3 regions of the Halobacillus sp. HZG1 genome follow, and region 3 is predicted to be linked to each of the others. Evidence: riboswitches for the same ligand, from Rfam matches in the RefSeq annotation. Region 3 holds a riboswitch; each other region holds the start of a gene.
The links. A riboswitch is a leader RNA that binds a small molecule or an ion and turns the genes downstream of it on or off. The one in region 3 is predicted to bind S-adenosylmethionine.

Region 1: another riboswitch for S-adenosylmethionine. It lies ahead of VKA52_RS02170 (methionine biosynthesis PLP-dependent protein); the one in region 3 lies ahead of VKA52_RS20575 (phosphoadenylyl-sulfate reductase).
Region 2: another riboswitch for S-adenosylmethionine. It lies ahead of VKA52_RS12450 (methionine ABC transporter ATP-binding protein); the one in region 3 lies ahead of VKA52_RS20575 (phosphoadenylyl-sulfate reductase).

The regions. Positions count from the first base shown of each region.
Region 1 is NZ_JAYLVQ010000021.1:15,718-26,403, forward strand. Features, by position in the region: gene VKA52_RS02155 (FecCD family ABC transporter permease) at 1-957, shown strand, start outside; gene VKA52_RS02160 (NAD(P)/FAD-dependent oxidoreductase) at 976-1,953, shown strand; gene metC (cystathionine beta-lyase) at 2,181-3,359, opposite strand; gene VKA52_RS02170 (methionine biosynthesis PLP-dependent protein) at 3,356-4,474, opposite strand; SAM riboswitch class I at 4,589-4,700, opposite strand; gene VKA52_RS02175 (flavoprotein) at 4,831-5,220, opposite strand; gene VKA52_RS02180 (hypothetical protein) at 5,275-5,607, opposite strand; gene VKA52_RS02185 (DUF4385 domain-containing protein) at 5,692-6,138, opposite strand; gene glsA (glutaminase A) at 6,128-7,096, opposite strand; gene VKA52_RS02195 (cytochrome d ubiquinol oxidase subunit II) at 7,216-8,241, opposite strand; gene VKA52_RS02200 (cytochrome ubiquinol oxidase subunit I) at 8,274-9,605, opposite strand; gene VKA52_RS02205 (class I SAM-dependent methyltransferase) at 9,672-10,448, opposite strand.
Region 2 is NZ_JAYLVQ010000065.1:28,836-39,521, reverse strand. Features, by position in the region: gene VKA52_RS12465 (carboxymuconolactone decarboxylase family protein) at 190-555, opposite strand; gene VKA52_RS12460 (MetQ/NlpA family ABC transporter substrate-binding protein) at 622-1,476, opposite strand; gene VKA52_RS12455 (methionine ABC transporter permease) at 1,509-2,177, opposite strand; gene VKA52_RS12450 (methionine ABC transporter ATP-binding protein) at 2,170-3,195, opposite strand; SAM riboswitch class I at 3,278-3,386, opposite strand; SAM riboswitch class I at 3,593-3,698, opposite strand; gene VKA52_RS12445 (TlpA family protein disulfide reductase) at 3,789-4,211, shown strand; gene VKA52_RS12440 (thioredoxin family protein) at 4,348-4,662, opposite strand; gene VKA52_RS12435 (toprim domain-containing protein) at 4,673-5,020, opposite strand; gene gcvH (glycine cleavage system protein GcvH) at 5,143-5,526, opposite strand; gene VKA52_RS12425 (arsenate reductase family protein) at 5,610-5,969, opposite strand; gene VKA52_RS12420 (acyl-CoA dehydrogenase family protein) at 6,521-8,302, opposite strand; gene VKA52_RS12415 (acetyl-CoA C-acetyltransferase) at 8,322-9,497, opposite strand; gene VKA52_RS12410 (3-hydroxyacyl-CoA dehydrogenase/enoyl-CoA hydratase family protein) at 9,523-10,686, opposite strand, start outside.
Region 3 is NZ_JAYLVQ010000086.1:289,078-299,763, forward strand. Features, by position in the region: gene VKA52_RS20555 (sirohydrochlorin chelatase) at 1-41, opposite strand, end outside; gene cobA (uroporphyrinogen-III C-methyltransferase) at 55-831, opposite strand; gene cysC (adenylyl-sulfate kinase) at 845-1,441, opposite strand; gene sat (sulfate adenylyltransferase) at 1,447-2,595, opposite strand; gene VKA52_RS20575 (phosphoadenylyl-sulfate reductase) at 2,609-3,343, opposite strand; SAM riboswitch class I at 3,425-3,531, opposite strand; SAM riboswitch class I at 3,702-3,799, shown strand; gene VKA52_RS20580 (sulfite exporter TauE/SafE family protein) at 3,918-4,799, shown strand; gene VKA52_RS20585 (DAK2 domain-containing protein) at 4,840-6,507, opposite strand; gene VKA52_RS20590 (Asp23/Gls24 family envelope stress response protein) at 6,539-6,901, opposite strand; gene rpmB (50S ribosomal protein L28) at 7,144-7,332, shown strand; gene spoVM (stage V sporulation protein SpoVM) at 7,479-7,559, opposite strand; gene VKA52_RS20605 (thiamine diphosphokinase) at 7,608-8,267, opposite strand; gene rpe (ribulose-phosphate 3-epimerase) at 8,664-9,317, opposite strand; gene rsgA (ribosome small subunit-dependent GTPase A) at 9,320-10,201, opposite strand; gene pknB (Stk1 family PASTA domain-containing Ser/Thr kinase) at 10,213-10,686, opposite strand, start outside.

The sequences.
Region 1 (10,686 bases), on a different contig from region 3:
CTAGGCTTGATGGTTCTCATCAGTTTGAACATGGGCGTTGTTAAAATTGCTCCTCTGGACGTTCTGAAAACATTCATCGGGCAGGGGACCGACCGCCAGGAGCTGGTGCTCTTTAATTTCAGACTTCCATCCATGGTCCTCGCTTTATTCGTGGGCGCAGGACTGGCCGTTTCCGGGGCGATCTTCCAGGGAGTCACGCAGAACGACCTTGCCGACCCGGGTATTCTTGGAATTAATACAGGCGCAGGATTTGCTGTCATTTTATATATTTTCTTTTTCCAAACGTCGATGGCGATGGTTACCGGTTTTGGTATATACATTTTGCCATTGTTTGCCCTCATTGGTGCGTTCCTGGCAGCTTTCCTTGTGTATGCGCTCGCTTGGAAAAAAGGGGTTAACCCTATACGCCTCATTCTCGTCGGAATCGGTGTGAATGCAGGTTTCAGCGCAGTACTCATCATTTTTCAAGTGAAAATGAACCCCCAGGATTTTAATCAGGCGCTCGTATGGTTAGCAGGGGATTTATGGATGGGCAATTGGAATCTCGTTTTTGTCATTGTACCACCCATCCTATTGATGATTGCCTGGACCATCTATAGATCTCGAACGTTGAACGTTATGAATTTAGGGGATTCGATGTCGATGGGACTCGGTATTCCAGTGGAAAAAGCGCGGCGGACGTTTTTACTTCTTGCTGTCGGTCTGGCCGGTTTATCAGTGGCTGCAGGAGGAGGAATCGCCTTCCTTGGTCTTGTGGCTCCGCATATCGCCCGCCGAATCGTCGGCCCCGGGCATCAACGGATGATTCCCGCCGCTGCATTGATCGGAGCGATATTTTTAGTCGTGGCTGATACGATTGGGAAAAATATCATCGCCCCGGCAGAGATTCCTGTAGGGATTGTCGTGTCGATTGTCAGCACCCCATATTTTGTCTATTTGCTTATGAAAACCCAATAGAAAAAGGAGTTCACGTCCATGGAAGAGATGTATGATGTAACAGTAATTGGTGGAGGAACCACAGGATTATATGCTGCTTTTTATAGTGGAATGAGAGATTTGAAGACAAAAGTCATCGAGTACCAGCCTCAAGTCGGGGGCAAGGTTTCCTTTTTCTATCCGGAGAAGAAAATCTATGACGTCGGCGGGTTCCCGGGTATTACAGGGGAAGATCTCGTCACAAATGTCAAGGAACAGGCGGAAATGATTGAACCTGCCTTTGTGACAGGGGTGAAAGTGACATCTATCGGTAAAAAAGAAGATGGAAATCTGCTCCTCAAGACAGATGACGGCCAAACGCATCATACAAAAACCGTGATTGTCGCATCCGGTCTGGGCACGTTTGAAATGCAGCCGCTTGAAGTGAAAGGCAGCGATCTCTATGACGGGAAACAGATTCACTACACCATTCAAAACCTGGAACAGTATCGAGGGCAGAAAGTTGCGGTCGTCTCGCAAAACCGTGTCGGCATTGACTGGTCACTCGCTCTTGAAGGGGTGGCAGAAGAAGTTCATCTATTGAATCGCGGGGATGAATTTAAAGCGGTCTATGAACAGGATGTTGAAAAGGTAGAAGATTCCTCTGTTCACATCCATAAAAATAAAAAGATTGAAGAGCTGCGAGGAGATGAAGCTCTCAAAGAAGCGATCCTTCAAGACGGTTCCGTGCTTGAGGTCGATCATATCCTCGTCTATGAAGGCTTGCAAATCGATAAGAGTTTATATGACGAGTGGGGATTGGAAACGGACAAAGGAAGAATCCCCGTTTCGACAGATATGTGTGCGAGTCTGGAAGGGGTATTTGTCGCTGGTGATGCGGCCGTCTATCCAGCGAAAACGATGCTTATCGCTTCCGGATTCAATGAAGCGATGGCAGCGGTGAACAGTGCCGCCAAGCATTTGGATCCAAAAGCGAAGTCGCAAGTGTATAGTACAGTGATTTATAAGCATAAATAAGAAAACGCCGAACGCAGCTTATGCTGATGTTCGGCGTTTTTTTGTGAAGGAAGAAGGACCAGATGCTAATAAAAGCTGAAAAGTCGCTAATTAAAGGCCAGAAGCTGCTAATAAAAGCTATACATTCGCTAATAAGTTTCCTAAGAGAATACTGATAAAAGCACCCTGCCGCTGCTTAAACTTGAGAACATTCGAGCAGGGCGTTATGCTCCGCTTCCATCCATCGCTCAACCTCCTGTTTGTAGAAATGCCTGGGGTTCGAGTTTTTCTAAAGCTTGATGGAAATCGTTGAGTAGATCTTCCGGGTTCTCAAGCCCCACGGATAAACGAAGCAGACCATCAGTTATGCCACGCTTTTCACGCTCTTCTTTTGGCATGGAGGCGTGAGACATCCGTGCGGGATAGGATAAAATTGATTCGACTGCCCCGAGGCTAACCGCATAAACCGGGATTTCCACATGTTTTGTGAACTGTCTTACTGCTTCTTCATCACGCAGCCTGAAGGACAATACTGCTCCAGACCCTTGTGCCTGGTACGTTTGAGTCGAGCTTCCCGGATGGAAACGGAATCCGGGGTAGTAGACGTGTTCTACGAGTGGGTGAACGCTTAATTTCTCTGCGATCTTTACAGCAGATGCTGAAGATTGCGTCATTCGGCAATGTAAGGTTTTCAAGCCGCGAAGCACGAGCCAACAATCGTGTGCGCCGAGAATGGAGCCGAATGAATTTTGCAAAAAACCGAGCTGCTCTGCGATGTCTTCATCGTGGGTAGCGGCAAGGCCTGCCACCACATCGCTGTGACCAGCGATGAACTTCGTTGCACTATGCAGGACAAGATCTGCACCAAGTTCAAGTGGGCGCTGCAGAGCGGGAGTCATGAACGTGTTATCGACGAATGTCCAACAATCATTCGCTTTTGCTAATTTTGCGACGGCACGAATATCTGTGATTTCAAGCGTGGGATTGGAAGGTGTTTCTATATACAAAAGTTTGGTGTTTGACTGAATGGCCGTTGCTACTTCATGGAGGTCCGTCATATCCACAAATGTATGATCGATTCCAAATCTTACGAGAACATCGCGGATCATACGAAAAGTTCCCCCATACACATCCTGTGTGATGACGACATGGTCACCTTTCGATAAAAGCATGAAGGCCGTAGAAATCGCAGCCATTCCAGAGGCGAAAGCAAAGCCGTGACTTCCACTCTCCAGTCCCGCAATGGTGTCTTCCAGTGCTTTTCGGGTCGGATTGCCGGATCGGCTGTAATCATAGATTCCGGGATTGTCGAAATCCTGCTGATGGAAGGTAGATGCCTGCTGAATCGGGACACTGACCGCTCCGTTGTGCGGATCGAATTTATAATCGCTGTGCAACAATCGGGTTTGCAAAGAATGATCATTCATCGGATCGGTTCCTCCTTTGGTAATTGGGCAAGGGAATAGTGAAGATCTTGAATCAAGTCATCGATATGTTCGACACCGACAGAGAAACGGAGCAGGCGGTTACAAACCCCGTAACTGATCCGGGTTTCTTCTGGAATATCAGCGTGGGTCTGGGTCGCAGGGTAGGTGATAAAGCTCTCTACACCACCGAGACTTTCGGCAAAACTAATCAAGTTTAAGTTTCTTAGAAAGGGGTCGATCCATTCTTCGGATTGAAGTCTGAATGATAACATCCCGCCTTTTCCAGGGTAGAAGATATCTGTGACATTCGGGTGGTCCTCCAGGAAGGCAAGCACGGATTTCGCATTTGCTTCATGCTGGCGCATCCGAAGGGGGAGCGTCTTCATCCCGCGCATCACAAGCCATGAATCGAAAGGAGAGAGGACAGCTCCAGATGTATTCTGATGAAAAGCGAGCTTCTCGCTTACGACTTTTCCTTTACTTACAAGGATTCCGGCCAGTACGTCATTATGACCCGCCAAATATTTCGTAGCACTATGGATGACGACATCGGCCCCTTCTGCTATCGGCTGCTGTAACACCGGTGTATAAAGGGTGTTATCAACAAGCAGGAGAAGATTGTGGGCTTTCGTGACTGTTGAAATCTGCTTGATGTCAGCCGTATGCATCAGCGGATTTGTCGGTGTTTCCACATAAATGGCTTTCGTTCGTTCATTGATGTAGGTATGGATGCGTTCAAGGTTGCTGCTGTCACAATAATGAAAGCGAAGGTCGTAACGCTCTTCCATGTGTTCAAATAAGCGGAACGTCCCTCCATATAAATCTTCGGAAACGATGATTTCATCGCCTTTTTTAAAAAGGGAGAGGGCGGTTTGAATCGCAGCCATCCCGGAGCTGAACGCAAATCCTGCATCCCCACCTTCGATATCAGTGATGGAAGACTCCAGAGTTTGACGGGTAGGATTGCCGGTTCGCGTGTAATCAAAACCTGTCGACTCTCCTAAACCGGGGTGGCGGAAGGGGGTGGAAAAATATACAGGAGGGTTAATCGCCCCCGTAGGTTCATCCCGCTGGTTCCCGGTCTGAACGAATTTCGTATCCGTATGCGGACACATAACAACACATCCTTTATTAGTTAATGGTTCAATATCCAACGCCTTGATAAAATCTAAAAAGGGAAATAAAAAAAGCCTTCTTGAAGAAGAAGACTTTTGTGGGTACGGTTCTTCTTCTTATCTTTCAAGTTGGATAAAACAACTTGTTGGAGTTAGCACCTTCCTGGTAAAACCAGGGGTTGCTGAGGCTTCGTCGGGCCAATCCCTCTGCCTCTCATGATAAGAGATTCAATTGTAATTTTTTCTAATTGCTGAATACTCTACACTACTCAGAAAGTTTTGACAATATGCTGACAAGAAATTTTTCCGAAAACTTTTTTGGGATGAGAAAAAAGCCTCCTTCTAAAAGAGGAGGCTTAGATGGGTGGGTTTTGCACGCCGGATTCGATATAGCTGCGGACGAGCAGCCATTCGTCACCCTGTTTTTCGAATGTATCAAAAAAGAGGTTGGATGTTGGCAGGAGTTCTCCGTTTAACCGGATGGAAATCCAGAAGGCGGCAAGCTGGATGTTTTCATTAAGCATGGTCACGGAATGGTCGGTGTAAATCCAGTACATATCCTGGTCCTTGAAATGTTCGAAGGCTTGATGCCATCCCTCCATCGACTCTTCATACGAGTAATCCACTCTTTCCCCATGACGGATCTCTCTTGCAACGAGGGCTTGTGATGTCACTTTTTTCAAGTAATCTAAATCTTGTTGGCTTGCTCTTCGTTTGTACTCTTCATAAAAGGTTTGAAAATCCATATGTATTCCTCCTCTACCTCAATGGTTCGACAGAGGAGATGGGAATCCTGTCAATTAATGACAGATTCCTAAGTTGTAGAGAACTGTTTTGACTTGTAGAGCAAGCGTACCGATCCAGAGCAGGTGAGTGATGGCATTCATGCCGTACCATGTTGTCTTTCTCTTCATTTGTCCGCGTTTTTTATAAAGGATGGCCACCAAGGGAATAGTCATGACAGTAAAAATAGCCGTCAAGCCGAGGAGTCCTTTGTAGTCGCGAATCCAGATAAAGTCATTGAAGAGGGGGATGATGATCGTTGGAGTGTAAATGACAGATAGGAAGTAAACTCCGATGGACCAGGAGATGACCATGAACAGCAGGTTAATCAGAAGTGGGTATGTTTTCACGCGTACACCCCTCCATTTTATTAATCCGATTTGTTTACTCGGGTTAATGTTATCCTACGTTCAATAGTCGAAATTGTCAATATATTATCCGTGTTCCTTTTGGTGGGCTTTCTTTTTCTTTAGATAATCCTCATCTTCACGGGCCAGCACCCATTTTTCCTCGAAAATTCTTGCGGATTCTGCTTTCTCGTTGTCAATGTCGCGATCATTCACTTCTCCGTTTTTGTCATATTTTTTCCCTCCTTTATAATTCGCGTATCGCCGCGAGCGTGTGTAGCCCATCTGTAGGAACTTCCGGGCCATATCCATGCCGACGAAGTCATCCGCTTCTTTGTAGTCGAGAAACATCTGATAGATTTTATCCGATGATTCCCGGGCGATTTCCGGTGTCTTGAAGCGCCAGTGAGCCAGGATTTCACTTTTATATGGTTCTACGAGCAATACCCCTTGTTCGCCACGTCCGACGCGGTACTTCTCGGGATTTTTGCGGAAGTCGATATTATCAAAATCGAGATCATAATCAAACGCCATCTTCATACTTCCTTTCTGTGTTCTCGACACCGAACATATTAAGTTCAAGGTCCTGTGAGAGCTTTTTTATCAAGGCACCTCCGGCTGTACTGTTCCCTTTTTCATCAATGGCCGGTCCTACCACGCCGATTCCCATACGTCCAGGGGAGGAACCGATGATGCTTCCAGATACTCCACTTTTACAAGGAAAACCTGCTTCCACTGCATAGTGCCCGGATGAATTATACATCCCTGATGTCATCATGATTGCCTTCACTGTGCGTAAGTGGTGGGAGGGGATCAGCTTTTCACCTGTTTCAAGGTCCAGTCCTCCTTTTGCTAAAAACAGACCCACGCGGGCGAAATCGTGACAGCACATCATGACGGAATTCATTCGGAAATAAAGGTCGAGCGCCTCTTCTACATCCGTAACCAACGTACCGGTACTCTCCATGAAGTAAGCGAGGGAGCGGTTCCGTGCACCGTTCGCCTTTTCGGCCTCATATACTTCCTTGCTCATTTCTAGCTGCTCATTATTCGTTACCTGACGCAGGAAATCCATATAGCGATGGAATCGTTTATCAACGGTTTGTCCTTTAATCAACGCAGCAACAGCTATGGCTCCTGCGTTGATCATTGGATTGAAAGGTTTACTTGTATCATAAGACTCAAGCTGGCTGATGGAATTGAAAAAATCACCCATTGGTTCCATGCCTACTGTTTGGAATACACGCTCTTTTCCGAAATCCTGTAAAGCGAGCATAAGGCCGATAATTTTTGAAGTGCTCTGCATCGGAATATATTTGTCATTATTACCGGCTGAAAAGCACTCTCCGTCTGTTGTGATGATGGTCACACCAAGGTAATCCTTGATGGTTTCGTCGTATTGAGGGAGACTCATGTTGACACTCCCGGATGAAGCGAAGGGGCGGCTGTCTTGAATAGCTTCTTCGAGATAATCCTTCGTCAGTTCCTGCATATCTTTGCTCCTTTTCTATAAGAAGTTCTAAGGGATCCATGGAATATGGTAGTTATGTACCTTTTTTAAAAAGCGGATAAACAAAAAACGGCCCCCCACGAGGTGGGTGCCGTTGTGAGTTATTCCTGTTTCAAGTAGCGGCGGTCTTTGAGGAAGAGGCGCCAGAAAAGGTAGAAAGCTGGGATGAGAATTCCGAATCCGACGGCATAGACAATCAGCATCTGATAGAACGTATCAGGGTTTGTGAACCCGTCTGTGATGGTAATATCCGGATAAATCAAGTAAGGCAGGTGTGCGGCCCCATAGGCATAAATTGCGACGGCATATTGTAAGCCAACCATGATGACAGCGGGGCGTGCCAGTCCCCGACGGCCGTCTTTTTTTCTGATGAAGAGAAAGCCATAACCGATGAGAAAGAATAGTAGAGATAAACCGAACGCCACCCAGTGCTCCTGGATGTTATCAACGATCCATGAAGCCTCATCAGGGAATGTGCCGATCGTCAACATGGCAATCGCGATACTGACAGGTCCAAGCCAAAGGGAATGCTTACGGAAGGTATCGTACGCGTTCCAATCTTCTGCTTCTTTAGCGTAGTCCATCAGGAAAATGGCGGAGATGAAAAGCTCGGTCGATAATCCGAACAAGATGTGCATATACAAGGTCGGGTGGGTGAGCAATTCTCCGTACTCCAGGCGGGGGTAGCCACTTTCAAAACTTACAAACCCCCCTAAAGTAATCGGTAGAATACTTACGAGAAGTGCCGGAATGATCAATCCGGTAAAACCGGAAGTCAGCCGGAGCAGGTCTTTGTATCGATCAGCGTGATGCTGAAAAACCATGAACGTCGTGCGGATCGTCAAGAGCAGCACCCCGAGTCCGACCGGGACGAGCAGAACATTACTGAGCAAGGTTGTAGCGAACGGGAAAAAAGTGACGACAGATACCACGAAAATGACGAGAAAGACGTTGGTCACTTCCCATGTGGGAGAAAGAAAACGGTTGGCGATTTGGGAGGCACTTTTTTCTTCATTTTTTCCATAAATCATGCCCCAGAATCCGGCGCCGAAGTCGAGAGACCCGAGGATGGAGTAGACGAAAAGCAAGCTCCACAAAATCGTAATCGCTAATGTTGATGCTTCCATAGGTTGTACGTCCTTTCTGGGATGATGTTTTCTTACGCTTCCCGCGCATCCAAATCTTTACGGACCGGGTTCCGTTTGAAGTAATAGCGCATCACGAATCCAGTGACAAACAGCAAAGTAATATAGAGGGTCATGAAAAGGTAGAAAAGGAAACCGACGCTGTTGGATTTAGTTGCCGCCTCATCTGTACGCAGCACTTCATTGATGGTCCATGGCTGCCGACCGATACAGCTGAAGCACCAGCCCGCTTCAATGGCAAGCATCGCGAGCGGACCACTGACAACGAGCATAGCCAGGATCCAGCTTGGAAACTCTTTTTTCAGGACGTGTTTCCAGAACAAAGCAAGGAACGCAATTAAAATGAGGACCGTACCAATCCCGACCATGACATTGAAGAGGATGTGGACATAAAGCGGCGGCCATAATTCTTCGGGCCATTCATTGAGTCCCATCACTTCTGTATCCAAACGATCACCAGCAAGGAAACTGAGTGCGTAAGGGATTTCGACTGCGTATTTCACTCGTTGATCTTCCAGAGAAGTATAACCACCGACGGATAACGGAGCGTAGCGTTGAGTTTCGAAAAGTCCCTCCGCAGCTGCCAATTTACGTGGATTGTATTCATGAAGCATCTGTGCTGTTTCATGCCCGTTGACTGCTGTTGCAAGAGACATGAGCGCGCCGAAGTAAAGAGCGATGGTCAATGCTTTTTTATGGTAGGCACGCTCAGCTTTCGTGATTTTGCTTCTCATGAGTCGGAGCGCGGCAATAGAAGCAACGAGAAAGGCAACGGTCATATAAGCAGACAAAGTCACGTGGATGGCGGTGACACCGAAACTTGGATTGAAAAAGGCGGCCCACGTATTAACATCTGTGATCTCACCATCTGGTGTAATGTTAAAACCTGCCGGTGTGTTCATCCACGCATGGACATCGGTGATTAAGATGGCCGATGCGGTTGCTCCAAGTGCGACAGATATAATGCTGACAAGTCTCAATGTCGGCGGCAGACGGTCGGCCGCATATAAATAGATCGACATGAACACAGCTTCAATAAGAAATGCGAAAATCTCCATTTGGAACGGGAGCGCGATGACTTGTCCAACGATCTCCATGAAGTCTGGGAATAATAGGGAGATCATGACGCCGACAATGGTTCCTGAAGCAATCGATACAGCCAATAAAATAGCGAAACCTTTCGTCCATCGTTTCGCCATCAACGCATAATCCGGGTCTTTTTTTATAAAGTGGAGGACTTCCGCGATGATGATCATGACGGGAAGTCCAACACCGATCGTTGCATAAATAATGTGAAACCCAAGCGACGTTCCGAACAAAGCCCGGGCCATTACGACGATATCCATTGATCTCCACCTCACATACAAATTCAATACCTCGCTTATTTTTCCAATGTGATGGTGGATTATTCGTCAGGAGGAATGTTTTTCTACGATTACCATATACTCATCGATCGCGAAAGATTTCACATGATCGTTTTCTTCTGTGATGGAAAAGTGGCTCTTTGCTTCTGCGGGTGCTTGTTTAAAAAATTCTTCAACGGCTTTTTGGTCTGTTTCATCGTCTAATGTACGTCGTACCCAGTCTTGGAAAGGCATGATCTTCTTTCTCGTGAGGTATTGTTTGACGTTCAAACGGTGGTTGCGGAAAAGCTTTTCCCAATCACTGATTTTGAGAGCGCGGACGTGGCTGTAATCACGTTTTTTCTCGAATCGATTATAAAACTCATCCAATTGATCATCTTCAGGTGCCACGTTATCAATCATTAAAAATTTACCGTTGTCTTTTAAGACGCGGGCCACCTCCTCAATAAAACGATTGGGGGAAGGGAAGTGATGAGGAGCAATACGGCAAGTGACAAGATCAAAACTGTCGTCAAGAAAAGGGAGTTGCTCCGCATCAGCGACTACGTATTCAATGTTTGATTGAGAATTCAAGTGATAGGCGGTGTTTTGCAGCATGTCTTTTGTGAGGTCTGTGGCGAAAACCGTTCCGCAATGGCTACTCAGGGCTTTGGCGACATGGCCTCCTCCTGTAGCGATATCCAGTGCTTTGTGAGAATCATCGGGTTTCAGCCACTCTACGATAGCATCGAGATCCGATTGTTTTTTATGGGTCGTACTGTCGACATACGCCTGCTTGTTTTTCGAAAATACTTCCTGAACATGACGTTTTACTTCATCTGACATAAGTAATCCCTTCTTTCTATTATTCCGCTTCCGGTTAAATGTTGTTTGTGCTCCGCCCCTTAACCAAGGAAGGTTCTCGAAACCACTACTAAAAAATCATTTGTATGGTTATGAGAAGTAAATAATTTAAACTCTACCCGATTGACGTTTAGCAAATACAAATGCTTGATACACCACACTATATGCCCGTTTAGGGAGAAGAATTGGAACCTTATTTATGAATACAGGTGTTTGAATC
Region 2 (10,686 bases), on a different contig from region 3:
TCGTCATTGATAACGAATCAATCCTTTCAGATTATTTACACAATTTAAAGTACCACAAATAATATACCCAAACAAAGCCCTTTGAAACTCTAAAATACATCAAATCAAACTCTTTTCTCCAATGTAAGCGTTTACTCCGGGCGAGTATTTAGAATACATCCGATTTTCTCGAATTTTCTAATAAGTGGATCAATTGACCGTTGACGTCAAGTCCATGTATGCATCCTGTACAAGGGTTACAGCCTGGCTCAAAGCTGCTCCTCCTCCAAATGCCGCAGCCACACCACAAGCTTCTAATATTTCCTTCTCTGTTGCTCCCTGATCGACACAGCCCTTCGTGTGGTAAATCATGCAATACTCATCCTGTGCAACGATGCTGATTCCTAATGCCATCAATTGCTTATCTTTTTTAGATAATTCCCCTTCTTTAAAGCATTCTTGTGTAAATTCATCGAACTTATGAGAAACTTCCGGCATGTGCTCTCTGAAGGCTCCCATTCCTTCTTTATAATCATGTAAATACGTTTGCGTCCACGTCATATTTTGTTCCTGCATACGAAAACCTCCCAATAAAAATAAGTGACTGCGGTTAGTATAAACCGCAGCCACCCATTTTATCCGTTATTCAGCATCACTTGATACCGGCACAACAGCACCGTCATATTCTTCTTTTATGAAGTTTACGATCTCATCAGAACGAAGAACTTCTACAAGGGTATTCAATGCTTCATTGTCTTTATCTTCACTATTAGCAGCAACAACGTTTACATATGGAGAGTCAGATTCCTCGAGAATAATTGAATCTTCACTTGGAGACAAGTCAGCTTCAATCGCATAATTTGTATTAATAGCTACAAGCACGTTTTCTTCACGTTGATAAACCTGGGGAAGGTTTGCTGCATCTACACCTGTATCAAATTCGATGTTTTTAGGGTTTTCTACAATATCCTGTACCGTAGCTTCTACTTTTTCAACACTTTCATCCAATTTGATCAGCCCCTCTTTTTCTAAGAGAGAAAGAACTCGTCCGTGAGTGGATACGGAACGACTCATGACTAGCGTCGTGCCCTCTTCCACATCTTCCAGGTTTTCATACTTTTGAGAATAAACTCCGATCGGCTCAATGTGGATACCACCGAGGTTTACAAAGTCATATCCTTTCTCTTCTTCTTGAGTCTCCATATAAGGAATCGTTTGGAAATAGTTTGCATCGATTCGACCTTCATCTAAGTCTTGGTTCGGTAAAATATAATCCTGATATTCTTCAATCTCTAATGTGATTCCTTTTTCTTCGAGCATAGGTTTTGCTTTTTCAAGAACTTCAGCGTGAGGAACACTAGTGGCTCCTACCTTAATCTCTTTGGCATCACCTTCACCTTCAGATCCTGATGAAGTTTCCTCCTCATTCGATGACCCGCAAGCTGCGAGCACTAGGATAAACAATACAGCGATTAAACTCGTCCAGATTTTTTTCATTTTTCATTCTCTCCCTTTTCTTTATTTTATCTTTATCTTTTATCCAATTTCCGTGAGATCGCATCTCCGATGAATTGGAATATAAACACAATCAAAATAATTAAAATGGTACAGATAAATACAACATCAAAATTACTTCTTTGGAAGCCGTAGAAATAAGCGAAGTCGCCAAGTCCACCTGATCCAATTGCACCTGCTACTGCAGTGTATCCAATCAATGCGATCGCTGTTACGGTAATCCCTGATATCAGAGCTGGCATCGATTCCGGAAGCAATACTTTGAAAATGATGGTCGAATACTTAGCTCCCATAGATTTTGCGGCTTCCACGACACCTTTATCGACTTCTTTCAAAGCAATTTCCACTAAACGGGCATAGAATGGAGCTCCACCAATAATTAGTGCAGGTAGCGCTGCTTGAGGCCCTCGAATAGTTCCAATCAGAAAATCAGTAAACGGGAACAACAATAAAATGAGAATGATAAAAGGAATCGCTCTAAATATGTTAACGATAGAAGCAGTGATCCAATTCAATGTTTTGTTTGCCCAGAGACCCCCAGGGCCGGTCAAATAAAGAAGTAGTCCCAATAGCAAACCTAAAACAAACGTACCTGCGACAGAAACCAGAGTCATGTAGAGGGTTTCATTTGTAGCTGTAATCATGTCTTCCATTCTTACGTTCGGGAACCATTCATTAAACATGTGGATTCACCTCCACTTCTACAGATGTTGATCCAATATAATCAATGGCACGCTCGACTTCTTTTTGATTTCCATCAAACTGTACAAACATTGTTCCATACGCACCCTTTTGCGTCTGGGTGATTTTCCCATGCAGAATGTTGACATCTACTTCAAACTTCCTGGATAAATCGCTGATGAGTGCTTGATTTGTACTATCTCCGACAAAATGAAGACGGATAATTTCTCCAGATCGGTAATTATCTTTGATCAACTGCAGGGAGGTCTCTTTTTCCGGATCTCCCATCACTTGATCCACAAACTTCTTCGTTACCGGTTTTTTAGGATGGAGAAAGACATCCAACACTTCCCCTTGCTCCACAATCTTCCCTTCTTCCATAACCGCCACCTGATGACAAATTTTGCGTATTACATGCATTTCATGTGTAATCAGAACGATTGTAAGGCCGAGTTTTTCATTAATATCCACAAGGAGATCAAGAATCGAATCAGTGGTCTCTGGGTCCAAGGCGGATGTAGCTTCATCACACAAAAGAACTTTAGGGTTGTTTGCAAGTGCTCTGGCTATCCCCACCCTCTGCTTTTGTCCGCCACTCAATTGAGATGGATAAGAACCTCCACGTCCTTTCAATCCCACCAAATCAATCAATTCATCGACTCGTTTCTGCCTCTCAGCTTTAGGGATACCGGCAATTTCCAATGGAAAAGCGATATTATCATGAACGGTTCGCGACCAAAGCAAGTTGAAATGTTGGAAGATCATTCCAATTTCTTGTCTTGCCAACCTTAATTTTCCTTTACTCAAAGAAGTGAGTTCCTGATCATCGACAAGAATGCTTCCTTCTGTGGGGTCTTCCAACCGGTTCAGTAAACGAATAAATGTACTTTTACCGGCACCGCTATAGCCGATCACCCCATAAATTTCCCCTTTGTTAATGTTAAGACTTAAGTCATCCACAGCTCGTACATCCTGATCTTTCGTGTGGAATATCTTTGATAGTCCTTTAATTGTAATCATGATGATTTCCCTCCACTTCCAAAAAAACGCCGCTCTGTTATGAGAACAGAGCGGCGTTTTTAATCATACCTAAAAATCTGTTCTCTCATCTGTCAAAGTTTTTTACTTTGCAGGAATTGGCACCTGAGCAAAATAGTTCTGCCGGTTGCCGGGCATCATCGGGCCAGTCCCTCCGCCACTCTGGATAAGAGATTTTAGTCTATTAAATTATTATTACTTTAACTCGTTTAAGTAGCACAAAGAGGATTGTAGCACCGTACGAATTTTGTGTCAACTCCAAAACAGATTGTTCAGAAAATAAAGTCGATCAATTATAAACCAAAACAGCAAATATTCACGCGATTTACACAATAAAAAAATCCCTTCTTTAAATAGAAGAGATTGATCGCGTTTACATTTCTCATCTATCAAAGTCAAAGACTTCGCAGGATTTAGCACCGTGCAGTCTACCTGCCGGTTGCCGGGCATCGTCGGGCCAGTCCCTCCGCCACTCTGGATAAGTGAAGATGTCGATATGAAATTAATAATTATGTTAGCATGGGACATAGATTAGCGTCAATCCATAACTTCGCCAGATACAAAGGAGAATGACATTGAGTGAACAAGCCCCTTTATTTGAACTGCCTTATATTAACGATCAATCTTCAATCTATAAACTGGAAGACGAACTAGGGAAAGTTATTGTCTTGACCTTCTGGGCCTCCTGGTGTCCAGATTGCGGGAAAGATTTACCTATGAAAGAACAACTGTTCAAAACGATGGATCATGAAAAAGTAGCGATGCTGACGATCAATGTTTCTGGAAGAGAACGGAAGATAGAGGAAGGTCTCGAATTCACCGAAAAGTTTTTAACGCAGCCTACTCTTTCTGACGAAGGACGTTACGTTTATGACATGTACAATTGTGATGGCGTTCCTTCCACCATCATCATCGATCAACAAGGTAATATCCATGCGAATTTTGGTGATCAGTCCTCCTTCTTAGATATTGTAAGCAAACTAGGAGAAATTGTATGATATTCAAGACTAGAAAAAACAGGGAAGACTCTGGAGAGTCTTCCCTGTTTTTTATTATAGAATAACTTCCAAACCATATTTAATAAGAGAAGTTTTCAATTCTACAGTAGTGGTCATTTCCTGGGAAATACATACACTATTCAACAAAACCAACGACTTTCTCATACATATAGGAGACAGATTGAAAAGCATATATCTTTTCCTCTACCTCCCCATCCCTCGTCACTAGCAGACACGGGACACTTTTAATCTTATAATACTGCATCCATTCAGGGTGCAGAGAAGCATTCATTTCCTTAAAAACTCCCCGATCAAAGACCGCTTCAAGTGTTGTAAGCATTTGACGTGCTAAATGACACGTTGCGCAAAAAGGGCTGTGAACGAAGGTGAGGGTCGTTTGTGGAGCATCAAAGTGCTTCTTTACTTCTGGTGATGTTTTTATTTCCTCCACAGCCATCCTCCTATATTAAATAAATCGATTTTACGTTGAAATGTCTACTAAGTAAGGCTCTTGCTAATTCAGCTTCCGGCGTAGCTGCTACTTCTCTGAAAGCCTTATCTATATAGATATGTTCGGCGTGAGGAAGCTCTTCCGTCAATTGTTTTCTTAATTTGTAGCCAGAGTCATCTTCGTCCACGAGAATATACACGGTCCGATCATCTAAATTGTGATCAAAAATCATTTCTTCCATCCGCTCGATTCCTAAAGTCCCATGGGTGCAGATGATTTCAATATCTTCATCAAGGACCTTGTTCAACTTCTTTTTATCCGTGATTCCTTCAACAATGACGATTCGTTCTCCATCCATCTTCATCACCTACTATATAGAAACAGACCATGCCTCTCAGGCATGGTCTGAACATGATTAAGATCAAACGTGATCATGTCAGACAAGGATTCTTAAAGCCCTGCCTGTCCAATGCACTATCCTTAGTCTTCATCAATCATTGCTTCATATTCTTCCGCAGTCATCAAATCATTGACCTTGGAGTTGTCACTTGGTTCAACAACAACCATCCAGGCTTTATCGTAAGGAGATTCATTAACAAATTCCGGACTGTCTTCCAAGTCTTCATTAACTTCGACAACCTTACCACTAAGAGGAGCATAAAGTTCAGAAACTGTCTTCACAGACTCTACACTGCCAAACGGCTCATCTGCTTCCAGCTCATCCCCGACTTCTGGAAGTTCTACGAATACGATATCTCCAAGTTCTGATTGCGCGAATTCAGTAATACCGACTCTAACTTTTTCCCCTTCTTCTTTCACCCATTCATGTTCTTCAGAATAACGCAGGTCTTTAGGTACGCTCATGTCAATTACCTCCAAAATAATAATTATAGTTCAACAACTAATATAAACATAAAAGCTATAGGCTTCTATTCCCAATAATGTGCTCACTGAGCCCAAACATTTTCAAACTCATCCTGCTTAAACCCTATGGTTGTTTTTTCACCATCAGTTAGGATGGGCCGCTTTATAAGCATTCCATCAGATGCCAACCACTCAATCATCTGTGCTTCATCTGCTTCTTTTAGCTTTTCCTTCATATTCAGTTCTCTATACTTTTTCCCACTAGTGTTAAAGAATTTCTTTGCAGGTTTGTCACTAGTAGAAATAAAGCTCTTCAACTGCTCTTCTGAAGGGGGATGATTGACAATATGTACAGATTCGTAGTCAATCCCTTCCTCATCCAACCACTTTTTAGCTTTTTTACATGTACCGCAATTTGGGTACCAATAGAAGGTTAAAGACATCTTCACACCCTCCTTCATTCTTGTTGTCTAATATTTTATCACAACGAAGGCGAAGATTTCATTTATTTCTAAGATTGTCTTCATATTCATCTCATGCTCTTCCATAATCCTCCCTTTAGTTGAAGACTCAGTTTCGAGGTGTTTGTGTGAGTTTAGGGCTCCGGGAAAAGGTTCGTCTTGCTCCATCGTCCAGACACTCGCGTCATAAGCAGAACAGCAAAGGAATGAAAAGCACATTCCTTTGCTGTTCTGCTTATGACAGTCGTGTCTACCAGGACGATTCCGCATTTGAACACTTTCCATGGGGCGGGCGGTGAGCCTCCTCAGGCTAAGCCTTCCGGGGTCTCACCTGTCCCACACGTCCCATAGGAGTCTCACCGCGCTCCCGCGGAAAGCGAGATATTCCCCTCCGCCCCCATACACTCAACATAAGTCTCGAAACTGAGTCCTCCACAATCCTGCCATATTGTTTAAGATGAATAGAGCAAAACGAAGGCCTGCACCTTCGCGTTTCGAAAGTGCAGGCCCTGTGTGACATTCAACCTTATTTTTTAAACCGTGTACTTTTCAGCTTCAATCAATGCTTTTGCAATCTCACGCTTCTTAGGAATAACATTTGTAGGTGTATGACGTGTCAGTTTACGCATAGCACCTAGCATCATTCTTAAAGAATCCCCGGATTCCGCTGCAATCAATGTTTCTTTCGCATGTCCTTCGATTCGATTGAAGGCTTCCTGCACATACACTTGTGTATAGAGGAGTTTCTGTTTGTTCTTCTCTTCACCTGATTTATTGATTGCTTTCTCCGTACGAAGAACGGCAGATTCCATGTTATAAATCTCGCCTACTATATCCGCGATATTTACAAGAAGTTCTTGCTCATTTTCCAGTTTCTCTCCGTATTTCTGTGCGGCAAGACCAGCAGCAAGGAGACCAATCTTCTTCGCATTTTTCAATAAATATTTCTCTTGTTCCAGAACTTCCACACCCGGTTCTTCCGGCATCATCATCATAATTTCTTCTTGAAGGGCTTGTGCTTGCTGAAGGAGAGGCAACTCGCCTTTCATTGCTTTCTTCAACAGTGTACCTGGGACGATCATACGATTGATTTCGTTCGTACCTTCAAAGATTCTGTTGATTCGGGAATCACGGTACATTCTTTCTACTTCGTATTCAGCCATAAAACCGTATCCACCATGTATTTGTACAGCTTCGTCCACAGCAAAGTCCAGAAGTTCTGTTCCAAACACTTTGTTCAATGAACATTCAATTGCATATTCTGCAATGACTTTAGCAACGGCAGCGCCATCTTTCAGCTCTTCGTCAGACAATTTACCCATGCTTTGTTCGAATAAACCTACCGTACGATACACGGAGCTCTCATTTGCATAGGTGTTGGCTGCTACAGAACCGATCTTTTCCTGAATTAATGGAAAGCTTGCGATCGGAGTCTTGAACTGTTTGCGGTCCTTGGCATACTTGACCGAAAGCTCAATTGCTCGCTTAGAACCACCTACTCCGCCAATCGCCAGTTTGTAGCGACCGACATTTAGAATGTTGAATGCAATGACATGCCCGCGCCCAACTTCTCCAAGAACATTCTCCACAGGGACTTCCGCATCTTCTAATATCAATGTACGAGTGGAAGAACTCTTAATTCCCATCTTTTTCTCTTCTGGACCTGTAGATACGCCTGGATAGTCACGATCCACTATAAACGCCGTGAACTTATCTCCATCGATCTTGGCGTATACGACGAACACATCAGCGAAGGCAGAGTTCGTAATCCACTGCTTTTCTCCATTTAATACATAATGAGTACCAGCATCATTTAACTTTGCTGTCGTTTTTGCTCCAAGAGCATCGGATCCTGAACCTGGCTCTGTTAAAGCATACGCAGCAATTTTCTCCCCTGTAGCAAGCAATGGAAGGTATTTTTGTTTCTGTTCTTCATTACCGAAGAAAACAATCGGTAGAGAGCCTATGCCCACGTGAGCACCATGGGTAACGGAAAAGCCTCCAGCACGGGAAAACTTTTCAGTAATCAATGAAGAGCTGATCTTATCTAACTGAAGTCCACCGTACTCTTCAGGTACATCAGCACCTAACAATCCCAACTCTCCCGCTTGCTTCAAAAGGGCTACGGAATGTTCAAATTCGTGGTTTTCAAGGTTGTCAATTTTTGGAACAACCTCACCAAGAACAAAATCTTCCGCTGTTTTAGCAATCATTAAATGTTCATCTGTAAAATCTTCCGGTGTAATCACATCTTCTGCTGCCAAATCTTCGACAATGAATCCTCCGCCTTTAATCATCTCTTTCAAATCGCTCATCTTTCTGTTCCTCCCCGAGTTAAATTAATTCAAATACTCCAGCGGCTCCCATACCGCCACCAATACACATAGTCACAACACCGAATTGCTCATTTCGTCGTTTCATTTCATGGATCAAACTTAATGTAAGCTTTGTTCCTGTACATCCCAGCGGGTGACCCAAAGCGATCGCCCCACCGTTTACGTTTACTTTATCTTCATCTAATCCAAGTTCACGAATGACGCGAAGGGATTGAGATGCAAAGGCCTCATTCAATTCAAAGAGACCAATGTCGGATAAAGAAAGACCAGCCATCCGCAGAGCCTTCGGTACAGCTTCAATCGGTCCAACTCCCATGATCTCAGGCTCGACTCCGGCTACTGCGAAGGAGCGGAATTTGACTAGAGGTGTAAGACCCTCAGCTTCTGCTTTTTCGCGGTCCATAACCATAACAGCTGCTGCACCGTCACTCATCTGTGAAGAGTTTCCCGCTGTTACAGAACCTGTTGTTGAGAACGCAGGCTTCAACTTGCCAAGTACATCTTGTGTAGTACCTGCGCGAACTCCTTCATCCATAGAGAAGAAGCTTTTTCTTACTTTTACTTTATTGTCTTCTCCAAGCTCACGGTTCGTCACTTCAACTGGAACGATTTCATCCTCAAATTTCCCTTCCTGAATCGCTCTCGCTGCACGTTCATGACTCTGTACCGCAAATGCATCCTGATCTGCTCTTGATATTTCAAAACGATTCGCCACTTCTTCAGCGGTATGCCCCATAGACATATAATACTCAGGAGCATTCTCGACCAATTGAATATTCGGCTTAATCACGTGACCTCCCATAGGGATGAGGCTCATAGACTCCGCACCACCTGCAATGGCTGTGTCACTGTGACCAAGCATGATTTTTTCTGCGGCATAAGCGATACTCTGCAAACCAGAGGAACAATATCGGTTAACTGTAATCGCTGGCACTTTATGATGAAGTCCGGCAAGGCCTGCGATATTCCTCGCCATGTTCATTCCTTGTTCTGCTTCAGGCATCGCACATCCAATGATGACATCATCGATGTTGCCCTCATAATTGTTGGCTCTTTTCAATGTTTCCCTAATTGTCAAAGCGGCCAGATCATCGGGACGCGTATGTGCAAGTGACCCTTTCTTCGCCCGACCGACTGGTGTACGAGCTCCTGATACGATAACTGCTTCTTTCACGGCTCTTCCCCCTCTTTTTATTAACTTAATTACGTAGCGGCTTGCCTTTCATAAGCATGTGCTGCATACGAGCTTGAGACTTCGGCTCCCCTACAAGACTTAAAAAGGCTTCACGTTCCAGATCTAATAGATACTGCTCATCTACGAGCGTTCCCTCTTTCAACTTTCCGCCTGATAGAACAAAAGCTAGTTTTTCTGCAATTTTAAGATCATGTTCACTGGCATATCCACTTAGCGCTAGTGATTTGGCACCTAGAAGCATTGTGGCATAGCCCTGCTCACCAACTACCGGTATTTTCGTACGTTTAGGTGCCTGGTAGCCTGACCTCGCCAGCCCGAGCACTTTTTGTTTCGCATCATGGAGGAGATGGTCGCCGTTGACACTAATGGCATCCTGCTGGTCTAAGAAACCATTCTCTTTCGCTTCCTCTCCTGAAGTAGAGACTTTAGCCATAGCTATTTTTTCAAACACACTGTTGGCAACCTTCTGCAGATCAAAATCAATGCCATTAGGTATGTTTCTTAAGTGCTTCATATAGAGTTCTTTATTTCCACCACCACCAGGAATTAGACCGACACCAGCTTCCACGAGACCCATATAGGTTTCCTGTGAAGCCTGGATAGCATCAGCAGGCAGACAAACTTCCGCTCCCCCGCCAAGAGTCATTCCAAATGGCGCTGCAACAACAGGCTTATCTGAATATTTCATTTTCATCATACTGTCCTGGAAACTCTTTACGACCATTTCGATTTCAAAGAAGTTGTAATCCTGAGCTTCCATGAGAATCATTCCAAGGTTGGCACCAACACAGAAGTTTTTAGCCTGGTTGCCGATGACAAGGCCTTCGAAGTTCTCATCTACATGATCAACCGCAAAATTGATCATCTGAATAATATCAAGTCCAATGGCATTGCTTCTAGAATGAAACTCCAAACCAGCGACCCCATCGCCAAGATCAATTAAACTGGCACCAGCATTTTTCTTTATGACTTCACGCTCTTCTTTCAGGCGTTTAAGGTTGATGACTTTTTCATTAAAGGACTGCTGTTTGTATTCTCCTTCATGATAGAAGTAAACGTTTCCATTTTTCTTCTTATAAAATGTTTCGATTCCATCATCCAGTATCTTCTCTACCCACGTTGGAATCGTCTCTCCTTCTTTCTTCATACGCTCCACAGATGCTTTCAG
Region 3 (10,686 bases):
TTTTTTCTACTCCCATGACTTACATACAAAACGGCTTCCATGTTACCCCTACTTTCATACAACACCTGTGGCTATTTCCTTAAGATTTTCTTCCAGAGATGACTCAAACCATTGGAGACGTTCTCGTAACCTGACTACGTCTCCAACGACGATCATTGCAGGATTCTCAATACGCTTTGATTTTTCGACAATATCTTCAATCGTGCCTGTCACCGTTTTTTGCTCCTTTGTTGTACCCCATTGCACCAGGGCAACAGGTGTATGAAGAGGTCTTCCGTACTTCAGAAGTCGTTCACAAATGAGCGGCAATTTCTTTACTCCCATATAAATGCACAAGGTATCCATACTTTTAGAGACCCGCTCCCAATAAGCCTCTTCATCGCCGCCTTGCTTATTGACACCTGAAATGAAAGCGACAGAAGAACTGTAGTCCCTGTGGGTCACAGGAATGCCAGCATAAGCAGGCGCTGCAATTCCCGAAGTGATTCCCGGTACGATTTCATAAGGAATGTTTCTTTTGGCGAGTTCTTCCGCTTCTTCCCCTCCGCGTCCGAATACGAATGGGTCTCCCCCTTTCAAACGAGTGACCACTTTTCCTTTCCGCGCATATTTACACAAAAGGTGATTGATGGTTGTCTGACTAAGGGCATGATGGTCCGGACGTTTCCCACAAAACACAAGTTCTGCACCTTCCTTCGCCTCATCCAGAAGCTCTTGATTGATCAAGCGATCATAGAGAATGACGTCTGCTTTTTGTATCGCTTTTAACCCTTTCACTGTGATCAGGTCGTAATCTCCCGGACCCGCTCCCACAATATAAACGTTTGTCATCTTCCGACCCCTTTCATGTCACCCATTTTTTATCTTGTAAAAGCTTCCACACTTGTTCCGCGCAACTTTCCACACTAAACGTTTTAGAATCAAGCACGAGTTCCGGTTGAAGCGGTTTTTCATAAGGCGCATCAATGCCTGTAAATCCCTTGATCTCTCCGTTTCTCGCTTTCTTATAAAGCCCTTTCGGATCACGGGTTTCACACTCCTCCACAGGGCAGTCGACATGGATTTCAATAAAATCCCCTTCCGGTATAGAGGCTCTTACAAGATCCCGGTCTTTTTGATAAGGAGAAATGAACGCTGTTAAAACGATGGTTCCACTGTCCGCAAAAAGTTTAGCGACTTCACCGATCCGTCTGATGTTCTCCTCCCTGTCTACTTCTGAAAACCCGAGATCTGAGTTCAGTCCATGTCTCACATTGTCACCATCAAGTAAATAGCTTTGGATGCCTTTTTCGTACAGGACCTTGTTCAATTGGTTGGCAATGCTTGATTTACCTGAGCCCGAGAGGCCTGTAAACCAGAGCACTCCACTTTGGTGCCCATTTTTTCTGCGATACTCTTCTTTCCCAATGGATGCCTCATGCCAGGTCAAATTTTTGTTCATGGACCTCACCCTTTCACTTCTACTGTGTCTTTCTGCAGCCCTTCAATTAAGACGTCCACCACTTCAGGACGACTGAACGTTTTTGGCGGCTTTTCTCCTTTACGCAGCAACTCCCTTACTTTCGTTCCTGATAAGATCATGTGATCCTCTTTATCGTGGGGGCAGGTTTTATGGGAAGCCATCGATTCGCAAGCGTTGCAATAAAAACTGTGTTCAAAGAAAAGTGGTGTGATACCAAGTTCCCCACTTTTATAGTGGCTGAAGATTTTCTGCGCATCGTACGTACCATAATAATCACCGACACCTGCGTGATCTCGCCCTACAATAAAGTGAGAGCAACCGAAATTCTTTCTGACGATTGCATGAAAGATCGCCTCCCTAGGACCTGCATACCGCATGGCCGCATTGAAGACAGCCAAGGTGACTCGTTCTTTTGGATAATAGTGATCAAGAAGAACTTGATAACTCTTCATCCGGACATCACTGGGAATATCATCACTTTTCGTTTCGCCGACCAGCGGATTTAAAAACAATCCATCCACCGTCTCCAGCGCAGCTTTCTGGATGTATTCGTGAGCCCTATGGACAGGGTTTCGTGTTTGAAACCCAACGACCTTTTTCCAACCATATTGTTGAAAAAGCTCCCTTGATTCTTTTGGATCTAAGTAAAATGACTTTCCATGTTCGTAAGGAGGTTTATGAAATACTTCGATTTCACCTGCAGCATACCAGTCTCCTCGTTCGAATAATTTTTTCACGCCAGGATGAGCCGACTCTGTCGTTAAGTACACGTTTTGAGCTTCCTTTTTCTTATCCGGTTTAAATCGATCGGTTATTGTAATCGTCCCATAAACAATCCCGTCCTTGACTAACTGGGCTTTCCTTCCAAGCGACCGGGATTGCTCCTCTGAGATCGGAAGCGTAATCGGAATACTCCACGGAGTGCCATCTTTTAACCTTAAGGTTTCGACGACAGATTCATAATCTTCCTTGTTCATGAACCCTTTTAAGGGACTATAAGCTCCGTTCGCAATTAAACCAACATCACTTAATGCCATCGAATCAAGCTCGATGATATCTTCCGGCAGCTCCTCTGGTCTCGTTTCCTTCCACCTGTTTACAAGCACTCCACCGTGCGGGGTTATGATTGACATGCCTTTTCCTCCTTTAAGATTTTTCCTTCTCTGAAGATTCCGCTGTGTGTAATCCACATTCGGTTTTATTGAACCCTTTCCATCTGCCTGATCTCCCATCATCTGATGCCTGGGCGGTACATGGGATGCAGCCGACACTAGGATAATGCTGATCGTGTAATTCATTGTAGTCCAACCTATTTAGTCGGATATATTGCCATACGTCTTCCCATGACCAATGAATCAAAGGGCATACTTTTATAGATTTAAATCTCTCATCCTTGTTCACGAAATTCGTTTTCTGACGGCTGGGGGATTGTTCACGTCTCAGGCCTGACAGCCAAGCTTTTCTGCCGCTGAGAGCATCTTCAAGTGGCTTAATTTTACGGATGTAACAACATTGATCCGGCTGCCGCTTCCATAGGGCGGAGCCATACTGTTCCGCTTGTTCTTCCAGCGTCATCCCAGGTTTTTTCATCGTTATATTTAACTTCGGATACCTCATTTTCACTTTTTCAATCAACTGATAAGTTTCTTCAAAATGAAGGTCTGTATCAAGAAAAACGACTTCGGCATCCGGCTTCTCCTTGGAAATCAAATCAATGAGAACGATTCCTTCTGCACCGAAACTGCAGGCATACACGATATCCTCGTACTGAGAATAAGCCCATCGAATGACCTCTGCAGCTCCTTTTGTATCATTATTTTTCGGTAGATCACCTTCAAATGGATTGTGAAAAGATTGATACGTTACGAGTGGTTGTTTCATCTCCTCCTCCTTTCTAAAAATAAAAATGCCTTTCTTCACGATAAGAAGAAAGGCATTTACATCTACATGTAAACTATATTCTTCTTATCTTCTCAAGCGCTTACCGCTTGCTGGAATTGGCACAGTATCTGTATAGATCCGTTGCCGAGGCTTCAAAGGGCCAGTCCCTCCACCTCTCTAGATAAGAAAAGCTATGAAATTTTCTGAAAAACAAGTTGATACAAATCTTATGCTCGTTATCATCATATGTCAATGCTTTTTTAGGAAAATCAAAAATTTTCTGTTTTTTTAAACTATATGATTGACAAATAAAACCATGTCCGTTAGTTTAAGAATTATTCTTTTAAAAATCATACGATCCTTATGAAGAGTCGGGGGAGGAACCTGGTCTGACGATCCCGCAGCAACCTGTAAGAGGGTGCTCATTCCAGCAGCCAGAAGGCTGAAAGATAAGGTGTGGATGACTCCCCCTTCTTTCAGATGGGGGTTATTTTTTTGATCATAAAACCAAGTAGATGCATAGGAATAATGTATATTCACAAACAATTGAACGGTATAAAAGGAGTGGTACACTTTGCAGAAACTGACGATTTTCGCTCTTATTGGATTTGCTGCTCAACTGATGGATGGTGCACTCGGCATGGGATTTGGGCTTAGTTCATCCACGATTCTCTTATCCTATGGACTAGCTCCTGCTGTAGCATCCGCTTCCATTCATATGTCACAGATTGCCACAACAGCTGTTTCTGGTTTTTCCCACTATAAGTTTGGCAATGTAGACAAACGCCTTGTCATGATCATCGCAGTTCCTGGTGCCATCAGCGCCTTCCTAGGAGCAGCATTTTTAAGCTACATATCAGGGGAATTCATTAGACCTTACATATCCATATTCCTACTCACACTAGGAATTTATATCATTTTCCGTTTCCTATTCCTTTCGAAAAATACACATATCAAAGAAAAGAAGTCCGTAAATAAACGTTTCCTCTTACCTCTTGGTATAGCAGGCGGTTTTTTAGATAGTGTCGGCGGGGGCGGCTGGGGACCGGTAAATACACCCGCGCTTCTTTCTCAATCAGGTATCGCTCCAAGGAAAGTCATCGGAACCGTGGATACTAGCGAATTCCTGGTAACGATTTCAGCAACGGCTGGATTTTTGATTTTTTTAGGGCATGATCAATTCAGCTGGCTGCTGATATCATCTTTCGTCATCGGTGGTGTCATAGCCGCTCCCATTGCCGCTTGGCTTGTCAAAACCCTTCCCTCTTCTGTTCTAGGAGTATTAGCCGGAGGTTTCATCATCCTTACAAATACGAGAACTTTACTGTCTTCGATCCAAATCAGCGATTCAGTTTTAACTTTTGTGTACACTTCACTGATCTTTGGGTATCTCTTGATTGTTGTTTTTTCTATTCGAAACCACCTTCGAGTCAAGATGGTTCGAAAACAAGCATAAAAAGAAACGCAGCCCCAAGAGCTGCGTTTGTGTACGTGTTTTATTCGATTGAAAAGATATAAGAATAAATCGGTTGTCCACCATTGTGGATTTCCACTTCTAAATCTTCATACGTTTCTTCGATGAATGATTCAAGTTCTGCTACCTCTTTTTCGTCGGCTTCCTCGCCAGTCAAGATAGTCAGAATCTCATCTTCATCATCGTCAATCATTTGGTTCAACAATGTTTTAGCAGTCGTCAAAGCATCTTTATCAGTGGCAGAGATTTTACCATCAGCAATTCCCATGAAGTGGCCTTTGGAAATGTCCAAACCATCGATTTGCGTATCTCTAACGGCGTAAGTGATTTGTCCTGTTTTCACTTCAGACATGAGGTTGAGCATTTCCTCTTTATTCGCATCAAGATCTGCTTCCGGGTTGAACCCAAGAAGCGCGCTCATCCCTTGAGGAATCGTTTTTGATGGAATAACAGCAACTTCTACATCCGCTAATTCTGCTGCTTGTTCAGCAGCCATGACGATATTTTTGTTATTCGGCAAGACGAGCACACGTTTCGCATGTGCTTCTTTAATCGCTTCTGATAGATCTTGAGTACTTGGGTTCATGGTTTGACCACCCTGGATAACGACAGTCGCTCCAAGACTTTCAAACAACTTCTTAATTCCGTCTCCCATGCTCACGGTCACAATTCCGTACTCAGCTTTTTCTTCTGACTTGGGCTTGGCTTTCTTTTTGTCACCAACAATCGATGTATGCTGTTCACGCATATTCTCGATCTTCATGTTAACAAGGCTGCCGTACCTTTGACCCAAGGTCATGGCTTCTCCTGGGTATTCCACGTGAACATGGACTTTGATCAAGTCTTCATCAGAAACGACAAGCAGAGAATCTCCCATTTCACTGAGCTCATTACGGAAGGCTTCTTCATCGTATGGGTGTTCAGCAAGTTTATCTTCTTCAAATTTCACCATGAATTCTGTGCAGTAGCCAAGTTCAATGTCTTCTGTGTTCATGAAGTCCTGATTCAGCTTGTGGTGTTCTGCGTTGACCATGTCATCCATCGATACAGTATCCTCGAGATCCGGAAGTTCCTCACCTTTTAAATTGGCAAGAAAACCTTCATAAATCGTGACAAGGCCCTGTCCACCACTGTCCACGACACCAACTTCCTTCAGTACTGGAAGCAATTCTGGTGTATTCTTCAGTGATTTCTTCGCTGCTTGAACGACTCCTTCGATGAATGGAATGAAATCATCCTCTTTTTCAGCAATCTCAACAGATGCTTCAGCAGCTTCTCTTGCTACAGTTAGAATAGTTCCTTCCACAGGTTTCATGACAGCTTTATATGCTGTAGTGGCCCCGCCTTGAAGAGCTTCTGAAAAGTCTTTGGTTGTGATGACTTCTTTGTCTTCAATCGATTTTGAAAAACCACGGAAAATTTGAGAGAGGATAACACCTGAGTTTCCACGTGCTCCCATCAAGAGACCTTTGGATAAAGATTGGGCCACTGTTCCTACATGATTCTGGTCCACATTCCGAACTTCTTCAGCTCCAGAAGTCATGGACAGATTCATATTCGTCCCCGTATCTCCATCCGGTACAGGGAAAACATTCAAAGCATCAATCATTTGTGAGTTCTGCTTTAAATGATGAGCTCCTTGCAAGATCATTTCGGCAAGCGTCTTGCCGTCTAACTTTTGTAACGTCACACTTACTTCCTCCTTTGACTACAACCGCGATCTATTCAGTTGTCACACGAACTCCCTGAATGAAAATATTCACAGAATCCACGGACAAACCAACTGTTTTGTTTAGTGTGTATTTTACTTGTGATTGGACATTATTAGCGACTTCGGAAATCTTTGTACCGTAGCTCACGATAATGTACATGTCTATATGGAGGCGATCTTCATCCTGTCTGACAACGACTCCTCTGGAAAAATTCTCTTTGCGGAGCATTTCAGATAAACCGTCACGGATCTGATTTTTAGATGCCATACCGACGATGCCGTAGCACTCAACAGCGGCTCCTCCAGCAATCGTTGAAATGACTTCATTGCTAATAGTAATATGACCATATTGGTTATTTAAATCAACAGACATAATAGATCCTCCTTTATAATCCTCATCAATCCTACCCTATTATAACACAAAATCACGATATGAATTTCTGTTCAATGGTAAGAAAATGACCTGGATATCCCTACTATACTGTGTAACAATTCATAAGTTCTGTCAAGAAAAAATTCTTGATATAATTCTGACTAGATTATTGCAAACACGTATTCTATATGATAAAGTTACTAAGTATCTGATGATTTATGTATGTAACAGGAGGGATTTTCATGGCACGCAGAAGTGTTCTATCTGGTAAAGGTACACGTTCAGGTAACCACCGTTCACACGCGATGAACGCTAATAAACGTAAATTCAAAGCTAATGTTCAAAAAGTTCGCATCCTTGTGGATGGCAAGCCTCAAAAAGTTTACGTAACAGCACGTGAACTCAAGTCCGGCAAAGTACAACGTGTATAATTGCTGACAGAGAGCTTATGAGCTCACAAAAAAAGCACCCTTAGAGGGTGCTTTTTTTATTTGTCTAAAGATAAGTAAACGGGCGCTTTTGGTGCTCTCCGGAGCTCAGCCCATGTGTACTCCGGAGCTTTCCTTTTGAATGGGTCCTAATCTTTTTTAAATGTACTTATGACTGCGCGCACTAAACCCCCGACGAACCGTGGGAGTTTGATGGTATAAAATTTCAAAAGAGCCCCCTCCTCCTATATGAACTAATGCGAACTCCCTTATTCCCCTCAAGTAGGCAAGTCTGTACTTCTTATTACTAAGAGTATGCCTGACTCAAATGAAAAAGTACCTGTATCTTCAATCAGTCGATTCGAGATGCACAAGGTGGATCCAAATGGCAGATAGGCGCGATCCAAGGGATAGTAAAACCCTTCAAGCGTAATCTTTGTCACTTCAAGCGTGACTGGTAAGAATGAAACATACGGGTATAATTCATCCGCTTCTATCTTATGCTCACCAGCGAAGACTAATTCCACCTGATTCTGTCGATCAATAATCGTACTCTTTATGTTTTCCTTCATTAAAGGATAAAGAAGCTGCATGTTCGCTTGAGAATGATCGATTCGACCACCGGTCACTCCGAATAATAGAATATGCCCGGGGTTCAAGCGGAGTGCTTCATTTATCGCTAATTCCAAGTCTGTTTCATCTTTTTCATCCGGAAAAATTAAGACCTGTTTGGCATTCTTTTTTATTTCTGCCAATGAATGTTCTGAAACAGAATCAAAATCTCCAATGGCTATGTCAGGAGCCAGTCCATGCTCAACAAGGACCTCCGCTCCTTGATCGGCGCCGATCCAAACGCATTCCGGACATGCGTATTCTTTTAAATCAGGTATGTAAGACTTCGGTCCGCCGCCGACTACGATCACTCTTTTCATTTTCATAACACCCTTCCTATACCTTTCACAAATAAAACAGTCCTTTACTACTCACGATAAGCTATCGATACGTGAAGACTCAGTTTTGGGACTTTTGTTGAGTGGATGAGTAGGGTACGGGGTTGCTCGCTTTCCGAGAGAGCGCGGTGAGCCTCCTCCGATCTGGGTCCTGTAGGGTCTCCCCCTGCATTTTCCCCCGCAGGAGTCTCGCCATTCCCATCCGCTCCTGATGCTCGATCCGGGTAACGAACCCCAGGAACAACCTAAAACTTCCACAATGTTACTATATACTACAATAGAACGGTTTCTTCTATTTTAAAATGTAACTTATTTCTTTACTGGATGCCAACAAAAGAGTGAATAAAAAAACTCAAAGGATCGAGACCCTTTGAGTTTTTTCAATTATTGTGCCGCTTGTCTAATTTCATCAATTGCTTTTTTGCGATCTTCCTGATTAAAAATGGCACTGCCGGCAACAAGTACATCAGCTCCAGCATCTGTACATTGTTTAGCTGTTTCGACTTTCACTCCACCATCGATTTCAATCTCAAAGGAGAGCCCTTCTTCTTCCCGCCAATGGGAGATTTGTTCGATTTTCGGTACAACGGAATGAATGAATGATTGACCTCCGAAACCTGGGTTAACTGTCATCAACAGGACAAGATCGATATCCTTAAGAATCGGTCGGATTGCCTCTGCTGGAGTAGCTGGATTAATGACGACTCCCGCTTTCAATCCGTGGCTTTTGATCAATTGAATCGTCCTGTGGAGGTGAGGACATGCTTCCTGATGAACGGTGATGATATCAGATCCTGCTTTAGCAAAGGCTTCGATATACTGATCCGGATTTTCAATCATTAAATGGACATCAAGAGGCAAGTCGGTGACTGGACGGATGTGGTCGACAATCAATGGACCGATTGTAATATTCGGAACAAAATGTCCATCCATGACGTCTACATGGATATAATCCGCTCCTCCACGTTCAACATCCTTAATTTCCTCTCCAAGTTTCGAAAAATCAGAAGCTAGAATGGATGGTGCAATTTTAGTCATGATTAATACCTCGGCTTTCTGTTCTGTATTTCATTTAAAAATTGTAGGTAATGCTCATATCGCTGTTCGGAAATGTCCCCTGCCTCAACGGCTGATTTGACCGCGCACTTCGGTTCCTTATGATGCAGACAACCTCGGAATTTACAGCCATTCTGTACCTCTACGAACTCAGGGAAACATTCAGGCAGCTGATCAAGTTCCAATTCTCCGAATTCCAGTGAACTGAATCCTGGAGTATCCGCCACAAGACCACCCGCTATTTCATAAAGTTCCACATGACGCGTCGTATGTTTTCCGCGACCTAAACTCTCTGAGATTTCATCCGTATCAATAGAAAGTCGAGGATCGATTGAATTTAGTAAAGACGATTTGCCGACGCCGGACTGGCCAGCGATGACTGTGGTGCGACCAGCTAAGTGAGATTGGACTAGATCCATGGATTCTGTATCATCTACTGCAGATAAAATGACAGGATAGCCGATTTTTTCGTACAGCGTTTTGTAGCTTTCCATCACTTCCATTTGTTGTCCATCCAGTTGATCCACTTTAGAAATGACAATGAATGGCTCGATCCTCTTTTCTTCCACAAGGACGAGGAATCGGTCCAGTAACAAAGCATTGAAATCCGGATGAACGGCAGAAGTGACGATTAATGCCTGATCCACATTCGAAATCGGAGGCCTTACCAACTCATTCTTTCTGTTTTCGATGGATAGGATATATCCTTCTTCCTTATTTTCCGCCTTGAATTCGACAAGATCTCCAACTAAGGGGGTGACTTTCTTTTTTCTAAAGTTCCCTCTTCCCCGACATTGGTAGACCTCCCCTTCACAAAGGACATAATAGAACCCGCTCAATGACTTAATAATTTTTCCTACTGGCATTTTTTCACCTCTTAATACGGTACTTCCACTTCTTCTTGAAAGACTTCGCCATCCCTCATTACTCGGTAAGTTGCTGATTCACCAGGCTCAATCGTTAAGGTAATTTCAAAAGTCTTCGTCTCGGTAATCATCTCACTGATTACAGGTGTACTTCCGTCACGATTTGCATCATTTACGTAAATCAATACTTCCTGACCCTCAGGCTCAGGCTGTTCCCCTTCTTGACCACCATCATCTTGTCCTTCTTCCTCTTTCTTTTCCGGTTCATACGGAACTTCAATAGAAACGGATTCATCTCTAGGAGGTTTTGGTTCAGGTCCTCTGGAAATAACTAAGTTTACGGTAGACCCTTGCTCAACTTCTGTATCAGCAGCGGGATCCTGCCTAATCACATTCCCTTCCCTTATATCTTCCGAAAATTCACGAGTGGTTTCAACTTGCAGGCTATTTCTTTGCAGGTAATCTGTAGCAAACTTCTCATTCGC